2 regions of the Streptomyces viridosporus T7A genome follow, and region 1 is predicted to be linked to the other one. Evidence: riboswitches for the same ligand, from Rfam matches in the RefSeq annotation. Region 1 holds a riboswitch; the other holds the start of a gene.

Region 1 (9,611 bases):
CACGGCCGCCGGCCGCGTTCTCCTCGTTCACCGCCATCGCGTAGAGGGTGATCCACTCCATGGCGAGGGCCTGCGGGTCACCCTCGGAGCGCAGCTTGCGCGCGGTGTTCGCGGCGCGGCGGCGCACCTTCAGACCGCCCGGCAGGATGCCCTCGCGGGACATGCCGCGCGTCACGCACGCCTGCATCACCCGCCAGATCTCCAGCAGGCCCGCGCGGATCTCCTCCTCGGTCCGCCAGGCGCGCTCGTTCTCCAGCATCAGGGCGGAGATGGACAGGCCCGTCTCCCGCGTCAGGCGCAGCAGCTCGTCACCCGTGCGGAAGGGGTGCTTCAGGACGGTGTCGTCCAGCTTGATGCGGTCCGCGCCCACCGCTTCCTCGTCGACGACGAAGCCGCCGCCCACCGAGTAGTACGTCTTGGTCAGGAGCTCGGCGCCGGACGCGTCGTAGGCCCACAGGGCCATGCCGTTGGCGTGGTACGGGAGCGTCTTGCGGCGGTGCAGCACCAGGTCGTCGTCGAAGGAGAACGCGATCTCGTGCTCGCCGAGGAGGCGGATCCGGCCGCCGTCCTTGATCTTCTCCACCCGCTCGTCGGCCGTCTCCACGTCCACGGTGCGCGGCGAGTCGCCCTCCAGGCCGAGCAGGACCGCCTTGGGCGTGCCGTGACCGTGGCCGGTGGCGCCGAGGGAGCCGTACAGCTCGACCCGGACCGAGGCGACCGACTCCAGCAGGTCCTCGTTGCGCAGCCGCCGGGCGAACATGCGGGCCGCCCGCATCGGGCCGACCGTGTGCGAGCTGGACGGGCCGATGCCGATCGAGAACAGGTCGAAGACCGAGATGGCCACGGGAGGACTCCTAGGGGTTCGGTGGACGGCGCTGTCCACCGGGGGAGGGGTGGAACGGGAAGAACGACAAGAGCGAGAAGAGCGAGAAGAAAGGGGGTCGGGGAGGGGATCAGGTGGGTGGGGCATGGTGCGGGGCATCGCGCTCACCGACCCGGTGTGCGCGATGCCCCGGATGTCCGTACAAGGGAAAGCGTACGGAATTACCGCAGACCGGGGTACAGCGGATGCTTCTCGGCGAGAGCCGTGACCCGTGCCCGCAGCGCCTCGGCGTCGTAGGACGGCTTGAGCGTCTCGGCGATCACGTCCGCGACCTCGGCGAAGTCCTCGGCCGTGAAGCCGCGGGTGGCCAGGGCGGGCGTGCCGATGCGCAGGCCCGAGGTGACCATCGGCGGACGCGGGTCGTTCGGGATCGCGTTGCGGTTGACGGTGATCCCGACCTCGTGGAGCCGGTCCTCGGCCTGCCGGCCGTCCAGCTCCGAGTCGCGCAGGTCGACCAGGACCAGGTGCACGTCCGTGCCGCCGGACAGCACGTCCACGCCGACGGCCTTGACGTCGTCCTCGACCAGGCGCTCGGCCAGGATGCGGGCGCCCTCCAGGGTGCGGCGCTGCCGCTCCTTGAACTCCTCGCTCGCGGCGACCTTGAAGGACACCGCCTTGGCCGCGACCACGTGCTCCAGCGGGCCGCCCTGCTGGCCGGGGAAGACCGCGGAGTTGATCTTCTTGGCCAGTTCGGCCGTGGAGAGGATCACACCGCCGCGGGGGCCGCCGAGGGTCTTGTGGGTCGTGGTCGTCACGACGTGGGCGTGCGGCACCGGGTTCGGGTGCAGGCCCGCCGCGACCAGACCGGCGAAGTGCGCCATGTCGACCATGAGGTACGCGCCGACCTCGTCCGCGATCCGGCGGAACGCGGCGAAGTCCAGCTGACGCGGGTACGCCGACCAGCCGGCGACGATCAGCTTCGGTCTGCTCTCCTTGGCCAGGCGCTCGACCTCGGCCATGTCGACCCGGCCGTCGTCGCCGACGTGGTAGGCGACGACGTCGTACAGCTTGCCGGAGAAGTTGATCTTCATGCCGTGGGTCAGGTGCCCGCCGTGCGCGAGGTTCAGGCCCATGATCGTGTCACCGGGCTTGAGCAGCGCGAACATCGCGGCGGCGTTGGCCTGCGCGCCCGAGTGCGGCTGCACGTTGGCGTGCTCGGCGCCGAAGAGCTCCTTGACGCGGTCGATGGCGATCTGCTCGATCACGTCGACGTGCTCGCAGCCGCCGTAGTAGCGGCGGCCGGGGTAGCCCTCGGCGTACTTGTTGGTGAGGACCGAGCCCTGGGCCTCCATGACCGCGACCGGGGCGAAGTTCTCCGAGGCGATCATCTCGAGGGTGGACTGCTGGCGGTGCAGCTCGGCGTCGACCGCCGCGGCGACGGCCGGGTCGAGCTCGTGCAGGGGCGTGTTCAGAAGGGACATGCGGCGACGACTCCTCAGCCGGCGATGTGGGCGTCGTACTCGGCGGCGGTCAGCAGGTCGGCCGGCTCGTCGGTGATGCGCACCTTGAACAGCCAGCCGCCCTCGAAGGGGGCCGAGTTCACCAGCGACGGGTCGTTCACCACGTCCTCGTTGATCTCGGTGACCTCGCCGGAGACCGGGCAGTACAGGTCGCTGACCGACTTGGTCGACTCCAGCTCGCCGCAGGTCTCGCCCGCGGTCACGCTGTCACCGACCTCGGGGAGCTGGACGAAGACGACGTCGCCGAGCGCGTTGGCCGCGTGCTCGGTGATGCCGATCGTCGACACGCCGTCCTCGGCGGCCGACAGCCACTCGTGCTCCTTGCTGTAACGCAGCTGCTGGGGGTTGCTCATGGCCTGGATTCTCCTGTACGCGGTGGGACTGCTGGTGAGGGGGGCGGACAGCGGGGAGCACGCGTGAGCGGGTACGGAGTACCCGGCCGCACCCGTGGGCGGCTGTCCGGAAACGCTACGACGGTGTCACTTCTGCCGCTTGTAGAACGGCAGCGCCACGACCTCGTACGGCTCCTGGCTGCCGCGGATGTCCACGGTGACGCCCGCGGTGCCCGGCGCCGCGTGGGCCGCGTCGACGTACGCCATCGCGATCGGCTTGCCCAGCGTCGGGGAGGGCGCGCCGGAGGTGACCTCGCCGATCACCTCGCCGCCGGCGACGACCGCGTACCCGGCGCGCGGGACCCGGCGGCCCTCGGCGACCAGGCCGACCAGGACGCGCGGCGGGTTCTGCTCGGTGCGGGCGGCGGCCTCGGCCAGGGCGGCGCGGCCGACGAAGTCGCCCTCCTTCTCGAACTTCACCACCCGGCCGAAACCGGCGTCGAAGGGCGTCAGGGAGGTGCTCAGCTCGTTCCCGTACAGCGGCATGCCCGCCTCCAGGCGCAGCGTGTCGCGGCAGGAGAGCCCGCACGGGACCAGGCCGGCCCCGGCGCCCGCCTCGGTCAGCGCCTGCCACAGCCCGACCGCGTGCTCCGGCTTCACGAACAGCTCGAAGCCGTCCTCGCCGGTGTAGCCGGTACGGGCGATGAGCGCGGGGACACCGGCGACGGTGCCGGGCAGACCGGAGTAGTACTTCAGGCCCTCCAGGTCGGCGTCGGTCAGGCCCTTCAGGATCCCCGGGGACTCGGGGCCCTGCACGGCGAGCAGCGCGTAGGCGTCGCGGTCGTCGCGCACCTCGGCGTCGAAGCCGGCCGAGCGCTCCACGAGGGCGTCCAGCACCGTCTGGGCGTTGGAGGCGTTGGCGACCACCAGGTACTCGGGGGCCTCGGCCTCGCCGAGCCGGTAGACGATCAGGTCGTCCAGGATGCCGCCGTCCTCGCGGCAGATCATGGTGTAGCGGGCACGGCCGGGCTTGACGCTCCCGATGTTGCCGACCAGGGCGTGGTCGAGGAACGCGGCCGCCTGCGGGCCGGTGACGGTGATCTCGCCCATGTGCGAGAGGTCGAAGAGACCGGCCCTGGTGCGCACGGCGTTGTGCTCGTCGCGCTCGGAGCCGTAGCGCAGGGGCATGTCCCAGCCGGCGAAGTCGGTCATCGTCGCGCCGAGCGAGCGGTGCAGCGCATCGAGCGCGGTCCGGCGGAGTTCGGTACTGCTCATCGGTCGGTCTCCCAGGGAGATGGGGTCCCCCGCGCCGGGGGCCCCTGTTCGAGCGAGGTCGAGAGCTCGGGGGAGAAGCCGGACATGGGGATGGGCGAGGACGATCCTCCCCATCTGTCATCGGAACCTGAGAGGTTCGCCATGACCGCCCGCACAGGGGAGGAGCCACGGCTTGCACCTTGGGTGGAGCCGCCGGAGCACTGCCGCGGCGGCCCGCTTTTCAGATGTGCCTCGCCCGCGCGGTATCGGGGCCTGAGAGATTCAAGGGAGGAACTTGCTCCTTCGGCGCCCCGGCGGCACACGGTGCCGGGGACTCTCCCGCGCGGATTCAAACGGCCGGTATGCAGTTGGCGCGCCCATCATTGCACGCATCCCCGGGGCACGGCAGGGGGACCTTCACCGGGTATGCACAGCGTGCGCGGTCCGTCACAGTGGGCTGTGGCGGGGTTGTTTCGGGACACGGACGGAAACGGGAGGCTCGGGAATTACCTTCTCTTTACACTCGGCGGGGATGAGGACCGGCGTGCCCGGCCCCCAGGGGAGGACGATCACGGTGAACAGGACCACGGCGTGCGCCACCACCACGGGCGTCGCGCTGCCCGAACGGCCGGACACTTCGGCCCCGGCGGCCCGCGGCGCGCTGCCCGCGCCGGTCGTCCAGGACCTGCGCGAGCGCGCCGGTGACAGCCCGCGCGCCCTGCTCTTCGGGCCCCGCGACCTCGTGGTGGTCACCGGCCTGCCCGGCAGCGGCAAGTCCACCCTGATGCGGCGCGCGGTGCGCGGCGCCCGTGTGGACTCCCAGGACACCCGCGACCTCTGGGAGCGCCGTATGCCGCGCTTCCTGCCGTACGCCGTCTACCGCCCGCTGGTCCGCCTCGCCCACTACGCCGGGCTGCACGGGGCCCTGCGCACGGGCGGGGGAGTCGTCGTGCACGACTGCGGCACGCAGGCGTGGGTGCGCCGCTGGCTGGCCCGCGAGGCCCGGCGCCGGGGCTCGCGCCTGCACCTGCTGCTCCTGGACGTCCCCCCGCAGCAGGCCCTGGCCGGCCAGCGGGAGCGGGGCCGGGGCGTCTCCCGGTACGCGTTCCTGCGGCACCGCGCGGCGAGCGGCCGGCTGCTGCGGGCGGTGGAGCGGGGCGAGGTGCCGGCCGGCTGCGGCTCGGTGGTCCTGGTCGACCGGGACGCGGCGAACGCGCTGCGCCACATCGGCTTCACGGGCTGACCGGCCGCGGCGCGACAGCGGTTAGCCTTTTGAGCCACAGCAGTGGTTCCAGGCAGGCGGTAGGCAGATGGACTTCCCGGCGCAGACACAACCCCACCCGCATGGCGGATGGCCAGGAAACGAGCTGGAGGAGGTGCTCTCCGCCTCCCTCGGCGTCCCCTCGGCGGGCAGCCGGATCGTCGAGGTGCTGGGCCGCAGCTTCGTCTGGGTCCCCCTGCCGTCCGGCGGCGGCCCGCACAGCGGCCCGCTCGACCTGCCCACGGTGGAGCTCGACGGCCAGGCGTACGTCCCGGTGTTCAGCTCCGAGGAGCAGTTCCGCCAGGTCGTCGGCTCCCACATGGCGTACACCGTCGCGCCGGCCGTGGAGTTCGCGCGCGGTCTGCCGCCGCAGGCCGGGATCGCGGTGAACCCCGGCGGCGTGGTGGGCATCCCGCTGCCGCCGCCCGCCGTGGCCGAGCTGTGCCGGGCCGGGCACACCCCGCTGGACGGCGCGGCGAGCGGCGGCCGGGTCCGGCTGTTCGAGCCCGACTGGCAGGACGACCCGGTGGACTTCCTCTCCGCGGCCTCGGCGGAGTTCGAGACCCTCGAAGTGGTGGCCACCGCCCGCCGCTGCCTCGCCGCGATCGAGACGGACGACCCGGTGCTGTTCGTCGGCGTGGAACTGTCCCGGTGGGACGAGGGGGACCTGCGGACCCTGCCGATGGACGCGCTCGGCCGCGCGCTGGGCCGGACGGCGGTGAAGTGGCCGGTGAACCTGGTCCTGCTGGACGTGGCGCAGGACCCGGTGGGCGACTGGATGCGCGACCGGGTCCGCCCCTTCTACCAGCGCGTCCCGTGAGCCTGCCCGGAGCCGTCCCGTCCGCCCGCCCGCCCTCACCGGCGGTCCGTCCGCGTGCCGCACGGGCAGCGGTCACCGGGCGGCGGGCGGCTTAAGCTAGGTTCATTGGCCGGCGAGGTGTTGACGGAGGGGCGATACAAAGTGAGCGCTGGCACCGCGGCGGCCGGGCAGGTCGAGCACATGCTGCGCCAGGTGACGCCCGGGCGTTACGACGCCTACGAGGCGTTGCTGCGCGCGCTCGCGACCCCCTCCACCGGCCAGGTCTGGATGCTGCTGTGGCACGGCCAGGCCGGTTCCCCGGACGCCCAGTACGGGAACATGGAGGTGGACGGCTTCGGCTACGCGCCCTGCGTCACCTCCGCCCAGGAGCTGTCGGCCAGCGGCTGGAACCGGTCCTACGAGGTCGTCGACGGACTCGACGTGGCCCGCGCGCTCTACCCCGACCGCTACGGACTCTGGCTCAATCCGCACGCCCCGGGCGGTGGAGTGGGCATCCCCTGGCTGGATCTGCGCCGCATCGCCACCGGTCTGGACCGCCAGCCCGCCGGGCCGCTCAGGCTGTCCGAACCGGGCATCGAGATCCCGCAGTTCTACGCCCTGCTCGCGCAGAACGCCCACCGCACCCCGGCCGTCCGCGCGCTGCGCCGCGCCTGGGTGCAGCCCGCGCTGGGCGCGCCCTACCTCGCCATCGGCCTCGACGTGTACGACACCTCCCCGCCGTCCGTCGACGCGGTGCGCGCCATGATGCAGCAGTCCCTCGGGGCCGTCCCGGACGGGCTTCCCGTGTCGACCGTCGCGATGTCCGACGAGCACGACCCGGTCGTGATGTGGCTGCGGACCAGGTCGCGGCCGTTCTACGACCGCGAGGCGCACGGCGCCGTGCCGCCCGCCGCCCCGGGCTACGGCTACCCGCCCGCGCACCGGAGCTGACCGGGAAGCGTCCTCGAAAGGCCCGGTGCGGTCGGCCGCACCGGGCCTTCGTCGTGTTGACGCAGCGTCACCGTGTCCACGATGTGGACAGGGGTACCGGTGAGGGGTCCACCTCGCCGCCCGAGGTTGATTTCGCGTCAGATTTTTGGCCATGCGCGCTCGGCTACTTCCCGCTGACCGCCTGTCACCTGCGGTTTCATCCGGCCTTCACGCTGTTCGGCGCCTTCTGAACGGCTCTTGGGGCGGCACCCCAGGTGTCGAACGGGTTAACTCCTCGCGAAAGGACGCCTGAAGAGTCCCTTATGTCAAGTGTTCAGATCTCAGGTAGGTATCACCGCTATCCGGACTGTTCCTGACTCCCTGCGAACGTCTGTAGTGTTCGGCCGGTCAAGATGCATCCACATAGCGGACCCGGAGTGGCCCCAGTATGCGCATATTCAAGCCCCGAGCCGCTCGGGCGATCACGGCCGCGGTCGCGGTCGGTCTGATCGCCACGGGCTGCGCCAGCGAGCGGGACAGCGACAACGAGAGCGGCGGCAAGAAGGACACCTTCGTCTTCGCCGGTGCAGGCGACCCGGGCTCCCTGGACCCTGCCCTCGCGAGCGACGGTGAAACCTTCCGCGTGACGCGCCAGGCGTTCGAGGCGCTCCTCGAGCACGAGTCGGGCGGTACCGAACTGGTCGGCGGCCTCGCCGAGACCTGGTCGAGCAACGACGAGGGCACGGTCTGGACCTTCAACCTCCGCAAGGGCGTGAAGTTCCACGACGGCGAGACGCTCAACGCCGAGGCCGTCTGCGCCAACTACGACCACTGGTTCAACTGGAAGGGCACCTACCAGTCCAGCGCGGTCTCCTACTACTGGCAGACCATCATGGGCGGCTTCGCGAAGAACGAGGACAAGGAGACGCCCGAGGCGAACTACAAGTCCTGCACCGCGAAGGACGAGAACACCGCCGTCATCGAGGTCAAGAAGCCCTCCGCCAACCTCCCCGGCGGCTTCTCCCTCAACGCCCTGGCGATCCACTCGCCGAAGGCCATCAAGGAGTACGAGAAGCAGGAGGCGACCGCCAAGGGCGACGCCATCACGTACCCCAAGTACAGCCAGGAGGCCGGCACGGTCGCCGGCACCGGCCCGTACAAGATCGTCAAGTGGAACAAGGGCAACAAGGAAGTCACCCTCGAGCGCTTCGACGACTACTGGGGCGACAAGGCGAAGGTCAAGAACCTGGTCTTCCGCACCATCGACACCGAGGAGGGCCGCCGCCAGGCGCTCCAGGGCGGTGACATCGACGGCTACGACCTCGTCGCTCCGGCCGACGTCAAGACCCTCGAGGACCAGGGCTACGTCGTCCCGACCCGTGGCGTCTTCAACCTCTTCTACGTGGGCATGAGCCAGGAGGCCAACAAGGCCCTCAAGAAGAAGGAAGTCCGCCAGGCCATCGCGCACTCCATCGACCGGGAGAACCTGGTCAAGACCCAGCTGCCCGAGGGCGGCAAGGTCGCGGACCAGTTCATGCCCGACACGATCCAGGGCTACTCCGAGAAGGTCAAGAAGTACCCGTACGACAACGCCAAGGCCAAGAGCCTCCTCAAGAAGGCCGGTGAGGAGAAGCTCGAGATCGAGTTCTGCTACCCGACCGAGGTCACCCGCCCGTACATGCCTGCCCCGCAGGACCTGTTCGAGCTGATGAAGGCCGACCTGGAGAAGTCCGGCATCACCGTCAAGCCCAAGGCCATGAAGTGGGCCCCGGACTACCTGGACGCCACCGAGTCCGGCTCCTGCGCCCTGCACATGCTCGGCTGGACCGGTGACTTCAACGACGGCTACAACTTCATCGGCACCTGGTTCGCCGGGTACGACAAGCAGTGGGGCTTCAAGGACAAGAAGGTCTTCGACGCCGTGAACGCCGGCTCGAAGATGGGCAAGGCCGAGGAGCGCACCGCCGCCTACCAGAAGGCCAACGAGGTCATCATGGACTACCTGCCGGGTGTCCCGATCTCCTCCTCCCCGCCGGCCATCGCCTTCGGCAAGAACGTGAACCCGCCGAACGTCTCCCCGCTGACGCAGGAAGTCTTCTCCGAGGCCTCCTTCAAGTGAGCGCGTGACGCGTAAGCGGCAGAGAACAAAAAACGGGGGGTCCGCCCGGCCGTCGCAACTCGGCGGCCGGGCGGGTCCGTTCATGTAAGACACACGCAAGAAAGGGGCAAGCGGGGTGCTGCGTCTCGTCGTACGAAGACTGCTCCAGCTCATACCCACGCTGCTCGGCCTGTCGGTACTGCTCTTCCTGTGGCTCGACCGGCTGCCCGGCGGACCCGCCTCAGCGATCCTGGGGGAGAGGGCCACCGAGGCCGAAGTGGCGCGCATCAACCGTGCGCTCGGGCTCGACCAGCCCGTCTACGTCCAGTACTGGCGCTTCCTCAAGCGCATCTTCCAGGGCGACCTGGGGACCTCCGTCCAGACCGGGCAGCCCGTGCTGGACGAGTTCGTCCTGAGGTTCCCGGCGACGGTGGAGCTGTCCCTGCTGGCCATGCTCATCGCCGTGGCGATCGGTATCCCCCTCGGCTACCTCGCCGCCCGCAAGCGCGGCGGCTGGCTCGACGTCGGCGCGGTCTCCGGCTCGCTCGTCGGCATCTGCATCCCGGTCTTCTTCCTCGGCCTGATCCTCAAGGA
Region 2 (9,611 bases), 4.0 Mb from region 1:
CTGAAGGTCGTGCTGTGCGACAGGACGGTGCCCTGCGGTGCGGCGGCGCAAACGGCCCTCACGGCCGCCGGCGTCGACCTGACGCCGGTCTCCTACGAGCAGGACGTCAAGAGCGCCCTGACGAAGGTCGAGCTGAAGGAGGCCGACGCCGCCGTCGTGTACCGGACGGATGTGAGGGCCGCGGGTGACAGGGTGGAGGGCGTGGAATTCCCGGAGTCGGCCGAGGCCGTCAACGACTACCCGATCGCCCTCCTCGAGAACGCCCCGAACCCGACGGCGGCGAAGGCGTTCGTCGCACTGGTGCGGTCGCCGGAGGGCCGGAAGGTCCTGACCGGGGCCGGATTCCTCGCGCCATGACCGGTCGGCACGGCACCCCGCCGGACCCGGGCGCGCCCGCCCCGCCCTCCGGCGGCGGCCGGAACGGGACACCGGCCGCGAAGGCCCCCCGCACGCCGCGCCCGCGCACCCCCGGCCGCGGCGTCCCCCTCCTCCTCCTCGCGCCCGCCCTCCTGGGCCTCGCCTTCCTCCTGGTCCCCCTCCTCGCCCTCCTCCTCCGAGCTCCCTGGCGCAGCCTCCCCGAGCAGCTGACCAGCCCCGAGGTGTGGCAGGCGCTGCGCCTGTCGCTGGTCTGCGCCACGGCGGCGACCGCGCTGAGCCTGGTCATCGGCGTCCCACTGGCCTGGCTGCTGGCCCGTACGGAGTTCCCCGGCCGCGGCCTGGTCCGCGCCCTGGTGACGCTTCCGCTGGTCCTCCCCCCGGTGGTGGGCGGCGTCGCCCTGCTGCTCGCCCTGGGCCGCAACGGGGTCGTCGGCCAGTGGCTGGACGCGTGGTTCGGCATCACCCTGCCCTTCACCACCGCGGGCGTCGTCCTCGCCGAGACGTTCGTGGCGATGCCGTTCCTCGTCATCAGCGTCGAGGGCACGCTGCGGGCCGCCGACCCGCGTTACGAGGAGGCGGCCGCCACCCTGGGCGCCTCCCGGTTCACCGCGTTCCGCCGGGTCACCCTGCCGCTGGTCGCCCCGGGCATCGCGGCCGGTGCCGTCCTCGCCTGGGCCAGGGCCCTCGGTGAGTTCGGCGCGACGATCACCTTCGCCGGCAACTTCCCCGGCCGCACCCAGACCATGCCGCTCGCGGTGTACCTCGCCCTGCAGAACGACCCGGCCGCCGCGATCGCCCTCAGCCTGGTGCTGCTGGCGGTGTCCGTCGCCGTGCTCGCCGGACTGCGGGACCGCTGGATGAGGACGGTCTGATCCCGTGCCCGAGACCCTGCCGGAAGACCTCGGCGAGGACCCCGGAAAGAGGTCCGGCCCGGCGCCCGCACCGGCCGCCGAGGGCCTCGACGCGCGGCTCGTCGTCGACCGCGGCTCCTTCCGCCTGGACATCGCGCTCACCGCCGCGCCCGGCGACGTCGTCGCCCTGCTGGGCCCGAACGGCGCCGGCAAGACCACCGCCCTGCGCGCGCTCGCCGGCCTCGCTCCCCTCACGGCGGGCCATCTGCGGCTGGACGGCGTCGAGCTGCGCCGCACGCCGCCCGAGTCGCGCCCGGTCGGCGTCGTCTTCCAGGACTACCTGCTCTTCCCGCACCTGACCGCCCTCGACAACGTGGCCTTCGGACCGCGCTGCCGGGGCGCCGGCAAGGCACAGGCCCGCGCCCTGGCCGCCGAGTGGCTGGACCGCATGGGCCTGGCCGAGCACGCCGGTGCCAAGCCCCGCCGGCTCTCCGGCGGCCAGGCCCAGCGGGTGGCGCTCGCCCGCGCCCTGGCCACCCGCCCCCGGCTGCTGCTCCTGGACGAGCCGCTCGCCGCCCTGGACGCCCGTACCCGGCTGGAGGTGCGGGCCGGTCTCCGCCGCCATCTGGCCGCCTTCGAGGCCGTCGCCGTCCTGGTCACGCACGACCCGCTGGACGCCATGGTGCTGGCCGACCGCCTGATCGTCGTGGAGCGGGGCCGGATCGTGCAGGAGGGCACGCCCTCCGACACCGCCCGCCACCCGCGCACCGAGTACGTCGCCCAGCTGGTCGGCCTCAACCTGTACCGCGGGCAGGCCGAGGGCCACACGGTCCGGCTCGACGCCGGCCCCGCGGTGAGCACCACGGAGGACCTTTCCGGCCCCGCGTTCGTGGCGTTCCCGCCCGGCGCCGTGACCCTCCACCGCGACCGCCCCACCGGCTCCAGCGCCCGCAACCTCTGGCGCTGCGAGGTCGCCGGCCTGGAGCCCCACGGCGACCAGGTCCGCGCGGAGCTCACCGGCGAACTCCCCCTGACCGCCGACCTCACCGCGGTCGCCGCGGCCGAGCTGGGCCTGCATCCGGGCGCCCCGGTGTGGGCGGCGGTCAAGGCCGCGCAGACCCACGCGTACCCGGCGTAGCACACGACGGCCCGCGCACACGGCGTAGGGCCCCGCTCCGGCCGTGCGGCCGGAGCGGGGCCCTACGCAACCCTTCCGTTTCGGGTGGGTCAGTCCTCGTACGCGTCCAGCGGCGGGCAGGAGCACACCAGGTTCCGGTCGCCGAAGGCCTGGTCGATGCGGCGCACCGGCGGCCAGTACTTGTCGGCGGCGCTCACCCCGGCCGGGAACACGGCCTCCTCGCGTCCGTAGGCGTGCTCCCACTCCCCGCCGAGCGCGGCGGCGGTGTGCGGGGCGTTGCGGAGCGGGTTGTCGTCCGCGGGCCACGCGCCGGAGCCGACCTTCTCGATCTCCGCGCGGATCGCGATCATCGCCTCGCAGAACCGGTCGATCTCGGCCAGGTCCTCGGACTCGGTCGGCTCGATCATCAGCGTGCCGGCCACCGGGAAGGACATCGTCGGCGCGTGGAAGCCGTAGTCGATCAGCCGCTTGGCGACGTCGTCCACGCTCACGCCGGTCGCCTTGGTCAGCGGGCGCAGGTCGATGATGCACTCGTGCGCGACGAGGCCGCCGGGGCCGGTGTAGAGCACCGGGTAGTGCGGCTCGAGGCGCTTGGCGATGTAGTTGGCGCTGAGCACCGCCACCTGCGTGGCCCGCTTGAGCCCCTCGCCGCCCATGAGACGGACGTACGCCCAGGAGATGGGCAGGATGCCCGCCGAGCCCCACGGCGCGGCCGAGATCGGCCCCACACCGGTCTCCGGTCCGGCCTCGGGCTGGAGCGGGTGGTTCGGCAGGTACGGGGCGAGGTGCGCCCGCACGCCGACCGGGCCGACGCCGGGTCCGCCGCCGCCGTGCGGGATGCAGAAGGTCTTGTGCAGGTTCAGGTGCGAGACGTCACCGCCGAAGTGCCCCGGCTTGGCCAGGCCCACCAGCGCGTTGAGGTTGGCGCCGTCGACGTACACCTGGCCGCCGGCCTCGTGCACCTGCGCGCAGATGTCGGCGACGTGCTCCTCGAACACGCCGTGCGTCGAGGGGTACGTGATCATCAGCACCGCCAGCTCGTCGCGGTACTGCTCGATCTTCGCCCGCAGGTCCTCGACGTCGACCTCGCCGTTCTCGGCGGTCCTGACGACGACGACCTTCATCCCGGCCATCACGGCGCTGGCGGCGTTGGTGCCGTGCGCGGAGGACGGGATCAGGCAGACGGTGCGCTGCGCGTCGCCGTTGGCCCGGTGGTAGCCGCGTACGGCGAGCAGGCCGGCCAGCTCGCCCTGGGAGCCGGCGTTGGGCTGGAGGGAGACCTTGTCGTAACCGGTGACCTCGGCGAGCCGCTCCTCCAGCTCGTGGATGAGCGTGAGGTAGCCCTGCGCCTGCTCGGCGGGCGCGAAGGGGTGCAGCTGCCCGAACTCGGGCCAGGTGATCGGCTCCATCTCGGTGGTCGCGTTGAGCTTCATGGTGCAGGAGCCCAGCGGGATCATGCCGCGGTCCAGCGCGTAGTCCCGGTCGGCGAGGCGGCGCAGGTAGCGCAGCATCGCGGTCTCGGAGCGGTGCTGGTGGAAGACGGGGTGCGTGAGGTACTCGTCGGTGCGCAGGAGCGCGTCCGGCAGCGCGTCCTCGGCGACCGCGTCCAGCGCCTCGACGTCGCCCTCGACGCCGAAGGCGCCCCACACGGCGGCGAGCAGGTCGCGGGTGGTGGTCTCGTCACAGGCGATCGAGACGTGGTCGGCGTCGACCGGACGCAGGTTGACGCCCCGGTCGCGCGCGGCGGCGACGACCTCGGCGGCCCGCCCCGGGACCCGGACGGTCAGCGTGTCGAAGTAGGAACCGTGCACGATCTCGGCCCCGCCGGCCCGCAGCCCTTCGGCGAGGACCGCCGCGTACCGGTGGGTGCGCCGCGCGATGGTCCGCAGCCCCTGCGGGCCGTGGTAGACGGCGTACATGCCGGCCATGACGGCGAGCAGCACCTGGGCGGTGCAGATGTTGCTGGTGGCCTTCTCGCGGCGGATGTGCTGCTCACGGGTCTGCAGCGCCAGCCGGTAGGCCTGGTGTCCGTCGGCGTCGACGGAGACGCCGACGAGCCGCCCGGGAAGACTGCGCGCCATCTTCTCCTGCACGGCCATGTATCCGGCGTGCGGTCCGCCGAAGCCCATCGGCACACCGAAGCGCTGCGTGGTGCCGACCGCGATGTCCGCGCCGAGCTCACCGGGCGACTTGAGCAGGGTGAGGGCGAGCAGGTCGGCGGCGACGGTGACGAGCGCGCCGAGTTCGTGCGCCCGGTCGATCACCGGCTTGATGTCGCGTACGGCGCCGGAGGCACCCGGGTACTGGATCAGCACGCCGTTGATCTCGCGCTCGGCGACCTCGGCGGGGATGCCCTCGCTCAGGTCGGCGACGACGACCTCGACGCCGGTCGGCTCGGCCCGGGTCTCGATCACGGCGATGGTCTGCGGCAGCGCGTCCGCGTCGACCAGGAACAGGCCCTTCTTGTTCTTGCCCATGCGCCGCGACAGCGCCATCGCCTCGGCGGCGGCGGTCCCCTCGTCCAGCAGGGAGGCGCCGGAGGTCGGCAGGCCGGTGAGCTCGGCGACCGTGGTCTGGAAGTTCAGCAGCGCCTCGAGCCGCCCCTGCGAGATCTCCGGCTGGTACGGCGTGTAGGCCGTGTACCAGGCCGGGTTCTCCATGACGTTGCGCAGGATGACGGGCGGGGTGAACGTTCCGTAGTACCCGAGCCCGATCATGGAGCCGAGCACCTCATTGCGGCCGGCCAGCGAACGCAGCTCGGCCAGCACCTCGGCCTCGCTCCGCGCCCCCGGCAGGTCCAGCGCGTCGGCGTTCTTGATCACATCCGGGACCGCGGCGGCCGTCAGTTCGTCCAGCGAGCCGTAACCGACCTGCGCGAGCATCTTGGCCCGGGCCTCGTGGTCGGGGCCGATGTGGCGCTGTTCGAAGGGCGTTCCCTGTTCGAGCTCGGAGAGCGGAGTGCGATGGACGGTCATTGCGGAGGCCTCCTGGTCTGACGACCTTCGAGGGGCACCACGGCGCTGGTGCCCGGACGGCCTCCCCCTCTGTCATCTCAACCTGAGAGCTTCACCGGACCGTCCGAAGGCGTCCGGCTTTCACCGTCGGTGAGAGCGGAAGCCGTCGACACCCGCCCTGCTTTCCAGAGTGACCTCGTCCGTGCGGTACGTGAGCCTGAGAGATTCCGGGGAGGATTTGCTCCTTCGGCGCCTCCGGTGGACTCCGGAGGACTCTCCCGCACGGGGTCAGCAGCCGTTTGCCAGCGTACCAGCGAGCGCCGCACCGGGACTTTCGAGTGGCCGCTGCGCCGATTGTGCCTTTTCGTAGTGCTTACGGATGAGTGTGCGACCAGTGGAGGGCCCGTGCAGACCGACATCGATCCGCGCCACCTGATCGGCCGCAAGGCGTTCGACCGCAACGGAACCCGGATCGGCACGATCGACGAGGTCTATCTCGACGACGCCACCGGAGTGCCCGAGTGGGCGGCGATACGCACCGGACTGTTCAGCAGGGACGCCTTCGTCCCCCTGGAGCCCAGCGAACTGATCGACGGCGCCCTGCACGTCCCCTTCGAACGCGCCCTGATCAAGGACGCCCCGGACTTCGGCGTCGGCCGCCACCTCTCCCCGGAGCAGGAGCTCCAGCTCTACCACCACTACGGCCTGGACGTCACCGCCCCTCCCCCGCTCCCGGACCGCGACTTCGGCAGACTCGCGGGCAAGGACGAACCGGCCTGAGCACCCGGCGGCCCCTTCCCGGCCGCCGTGACCTTCGGGGGAAGGAGCCGTCCCGCTCACCGGTCCGCGGACGACGTCCGTGCCGCCCGGGGCCGACGAGACGGGTCGGCCCGCCCGGTCCCCGTCGCCAGGGCGGAGACGTCCCTCGGGGAGAGCGGAGCGCTCCACGGGCTCTCCTGCCTTCCGGTTCCGCACCGGCAACCGCGCCCGGCCCCGGCGACCCCGCCCGTCCGCACGGGGCCATCGGGGCCCGTCCACGGACCGCCGGGACCGGCGAACCGCGGGCGGAGCGCGAACCGCCCGGAGCCCCCGCCCCGCCCGCGGACGCCCGGCCGCGCACCCCGCTCACCGCGCTCACCGTGGCGGCTCACGGCCGCCCGCCCGTCCGGTCCCGCGTCCGCACCCCACCGGCCCCGGCGACCACCGACCCCGCTCACGGACCCGCCGACCCCACCCCGCCGGCCTCCGCCCGCTCACTTCTTCCCGGTCTTCGCGCCACCAGCGGCAGCGGTTCCGCCGGCTCCAGATCCGGGTCGTCGATCCGGAAGGTCTTCACCCGTCCCGGTCCCGAATCGGGCGTCTCGAAACGCACCGTGACCCGGCCCAGCCCACTGCCCTGGACCCACCCGTGCCCGTGGGCGGCGTGCCGCACGTCGTGCCCCGCCGACCAGCGCCGCTCGGCGGGAGCCTGCCGCTCCTGCGCGGGAGCGGCCTCGGGCTCCTCGGCGAGGACGTCCTCGTCCACGCCCGCCGCCTGCGCGAACAGGTCCTCCTGCGTGTAGGCGGCCAGTCCGCTGACCCCCACGCCCAGCAGCCGCACCCCGCCCGTCGTGTCGACCGACTCCAGCAGCCGCGCCGCCGCCTCCCGTATCACCGCCGGATCGTCCGTCGGCCCCCGCAGCGTCTCGGACCGGGTGAGGGTGGAGAAGTCGTACCGGCGCACCTTCAGCACGATGGTCCGCCCCGACAGCCCCGCCCCGCGCAGTCTCCGCACGCACCGGTCGGCGAGCCTCCGCACCTCCGTCCCCACCCGCACCCGGTCGTGGATGTCCACGTCGTACGTGTCCTCGACCGACACCGACTTCGTCTCCCGCTCGGCCACCACGGACCGCTCGTCCCGCGCCAGCGCCATGGCGTACAGCGCGTGCCCGTGGGCCTTGCCCAGCAGCCGTACGAGCTCGTCCTCCCCCGCCTCGGCGAGCTCCTCGACCGTGTGGATCCCGGCCCGCCTGAGGTGGTCGCCGGTGGCCGGTCCCACCCCCGGCAGCGTCCGCACCGGCAGCGGTCCCAGCAGCGCCCGCTCGGTGCCCGGCTCGATCAGCACCAGCCCGTCCGGCTTCGCCTGCTCCGAGGCGATCTTCGCGAGCATCTTGGAGGCCGCGAGCCCCACCGACCCGGTGAGCCCCGTGACCGCCCGGATGTCCGCGCGCAGCTTCGCCCCGGCCAGCCGCGCCGACTCTTCGTCCCAGGCCGCGCCACCGGCCTCCAGGTCCACGAACGCCTCGTCCAGACTGAGCGGCTCGACCAGCGGCGACAGGTCCCGCAGCAGCCCCATCACCTGCTCGCTGATCGACCGGTAGAAGGCGAAGCGGGGCACCAGGTAGGCGGCGTGGGGCGCGAGCCGCCGGGCCTGTCCCATGGGCATCGCCGAGTGGACGCCGAAGACGCGGGCCTCGTACGAGGCGGTGGCGACCACACCGCGTGGCCCGAGCCCGCCCACGACGACGGCCTTCCCGCGCAGACTCGGCTTGGACGCCTGCTCCACCGCGGCGTAGAAGGCGTCCATGTCGAGATGCAGGATCGTGGGCGAGGATCTCACGTGTCCGATGCTGCCCTACACCACTGACAGCGCCGGCCTCAGACGGCCCGGTTCCGCCGCCGCGCCAGCTCGTCCGCCGGATTGTGGCCGATCAGCGTCTCCCCGGTGTCGACGCGCTCCCCGTGCAGCTGCGACAGCGCGCTCTCGACGTCCCGCCACACCACGCCCACGGCGATGCCGAAGATGCCCTGGCCGCCCTGGAGCAGGGCGTGGACCTCGTCGGGCGAGGTGCACTCGTAGACCGTGGCCCCGTCGCTCATCAGCGTCATGCGCTCCAGGTCGCTGAAGCCGCACTCGCGCAGGTGCTGGACGGCGGTGCGGATGTTCTGCAGGGACACACCGGTGTCGAGGAACCGCTTGACGATCTTCAGGACGACGACGTCGCGGAAGCTGTACAGCCGCTGGGTGCCGGATCCGTGGGCGGGCCGCACGCTGGGCTCGACCAGCCCCGTGCGGGCCCAGTAGTCGAGCTGCCGGTAGGTGATGCCGGCGGCCGCGCAGGCCGTGGGGCCCCGGTAGCCGATCTGCTCGGACGCCATGGACGTCGCCCCTCCGCTGCTCGGCACGGCCGTCGGTCGCTGCGGAACGTGTTCGGCCGCGCTGTCGTGCTGGGGGATTCCCCCGCTCGAGCGGAGCCGGGAGCCCGGGGAAGGGAACGGCCCGTTCGCCCCGAGACTGCGTCCGGGGGCACCCCCAGCCGTACCGTCGCCGCTGCTTCTCACGCCGACCTCCGTCCTTGACCTGCCTCCTCGACGGTAGGCAGTCACCAAGGGTGCGTCAACGATCGCCACACTCGGCACGCCGAGTGATAATCACCCTAAGAGTGGTTTCCCGTGCTCCTTCGCGGGGAAAGGCTAGCCGAATGTCTTCCGCACCGGCCGGGTGGCCTTCCCCGACTCCACCGGCCCGGGCGGGTGGCGGGGCCCCGACGGCCGCGGTCCCTCACTGACTGCTGCTGCCGAAGTCCTCGGGCGAGATCTGGTCGAGGAACTCGCGGAACTTCTCCACCTCGTCCTCCTGCTCGTCCGGGATCGCGATCCCGGCGTCGTCGAGCACCGTCTCGCTCCCGTAGATCGGCGTCCCCGTGCGCAGGGCCAGCGCTATGGCGTCGGACGGCCGGGCACTCACCTCGACCCCACTGGCGAAGACCAGCTCCGCGTAGAAGACCCCCTCGCGCAGGTCCGTGATGCGCACTTCCGTGAGCTCCTGACCGACGGCCTCCAGCACGTCCTTGAACAGGTCGTGGGTCAGCGGCCGTGCGGGGGCCATGCCCTGCTGGGCGAAGGCGATGGCCGTCGCCTCCCCCGGTCCGATCCAGATGGGGAGGTAGCGGTCGCCGCCCACTTCACGCAACAGCACGATCGGTTGGTTGGAGGGCATTTCGACCCGGACACCTACGACATCGAGCTCGTTCACACAGCAACCCTAGGCCGTGCCCGGGACGTTTGGGTAGTCGGGCAGGGCTCGGGGGGCCGATCCGGCCGCCCGAGCGCGTCCGGCTCAGGGCAGCCGCACCCCGAGCGCCGTCTGCACCAGCGCCGTGTGCAGCTTCACCGTGAGTGCCGCCAGCTCCTTCGTACGGGCCTCCGCATGGGCCCTGGTCTGCGGGTTCCGGTGGCGTCTCAGCGGAGCGACGAGCTGGTCCACCAGGCCGGCCTCCCGGTCGGCGGCGGCCTTCATGACCCTCAGGT

What was found. A riboswitch is a leader RNA that binds a small molecule or an ion and turns the genes downstream of it on or off. The one in region 1 is predicted to bind glycine.
Region 2: it holds a riboswitch for glycine, as region 1 does, so the genes downstream of both, gcvP (aminomethyl-transferring glycine dehydrogenase) here and gcvT (glycine cleavage system aminomethyltransferase GcvT) in region 1, are expected to answer to the same signal.

Annotation. Positions count from the first base shown of each region.
Region 1 is NZ_CP023700.1:5,695,144-5,704,754, forward strand. It holds gene CP969_RS26420 (L-serine ammonia-lyase) at 1-844, opposite strand, end outside; gene glyA (serine hydroxymethyltransferase) at 1,045-2,304, opposite strand; gene gcvH (glycine cleavage system protein GcvH) at 2,319-2,696, opposite strand; gene gcvT (glycine cleavage system aminomethyltransferase GcvT) at 2,823-3,950, opposite strand; glycine riboswitch at 4,055-4,180, opposite strand; glycine riboswitch at 4,181-4,281, opposite strand; gene CP969_RS26440 (AAA family ATPase) at 4,504-5,172, shown strand; gene CP969_RS26445 (enhanced serine sensitivity protein SseB) at 5,240-6,010, shown strand; gene CP969_RS26450 (enhanced serine sensitivity protein SseB C-terminal domain-containing protein) at 6,152-6,940, shown strand; gene CP969_RS26455 (ABC transporter substrate-binding protein) at 7,368-9,038, shown strand; gene CP969_RS26460 (ABC transporter permease) at 9,154-9,611, shown strand, end outside.
Region 2 is NZ_CP023700.1:1,652,016-1,661,626, forward strand. It holds gene modA (molybdate ABC transporter substrate-binding protein) at 1-357, shown strand, start outside; gene CP969_RS07815 (ABC transporter permease) at 354-1,250, shown strand; gene CP969_RS07820 (ABC transporter ATP-binding protein) at 1,255-2,367, shown strand; gene gcvP (aminomethyl-transferring glycine dehydrogenase) at 2,457-5,342, opposite strand; glycine riboswitch at 5,517-5,612, opposite strand; gene CP969_RS07830 (PRC-barrel domain-containing protein) at 5,727-6,101, shown strand; gene CP969_RS07835 (DNA polymerase IV) at 6,535-7,920, opposite strand; gene CP969_RS07840 (MerR family transcriptional regulator) at 7,959-8,642, opposite strand; gene CP969_RS07845 (bifunctional nuclease family protein) at 8,863-9,336, opposite strand; gene ftsR (transcriptional regulator FtsR) at 9,421-9,611, opposite strand, start outside.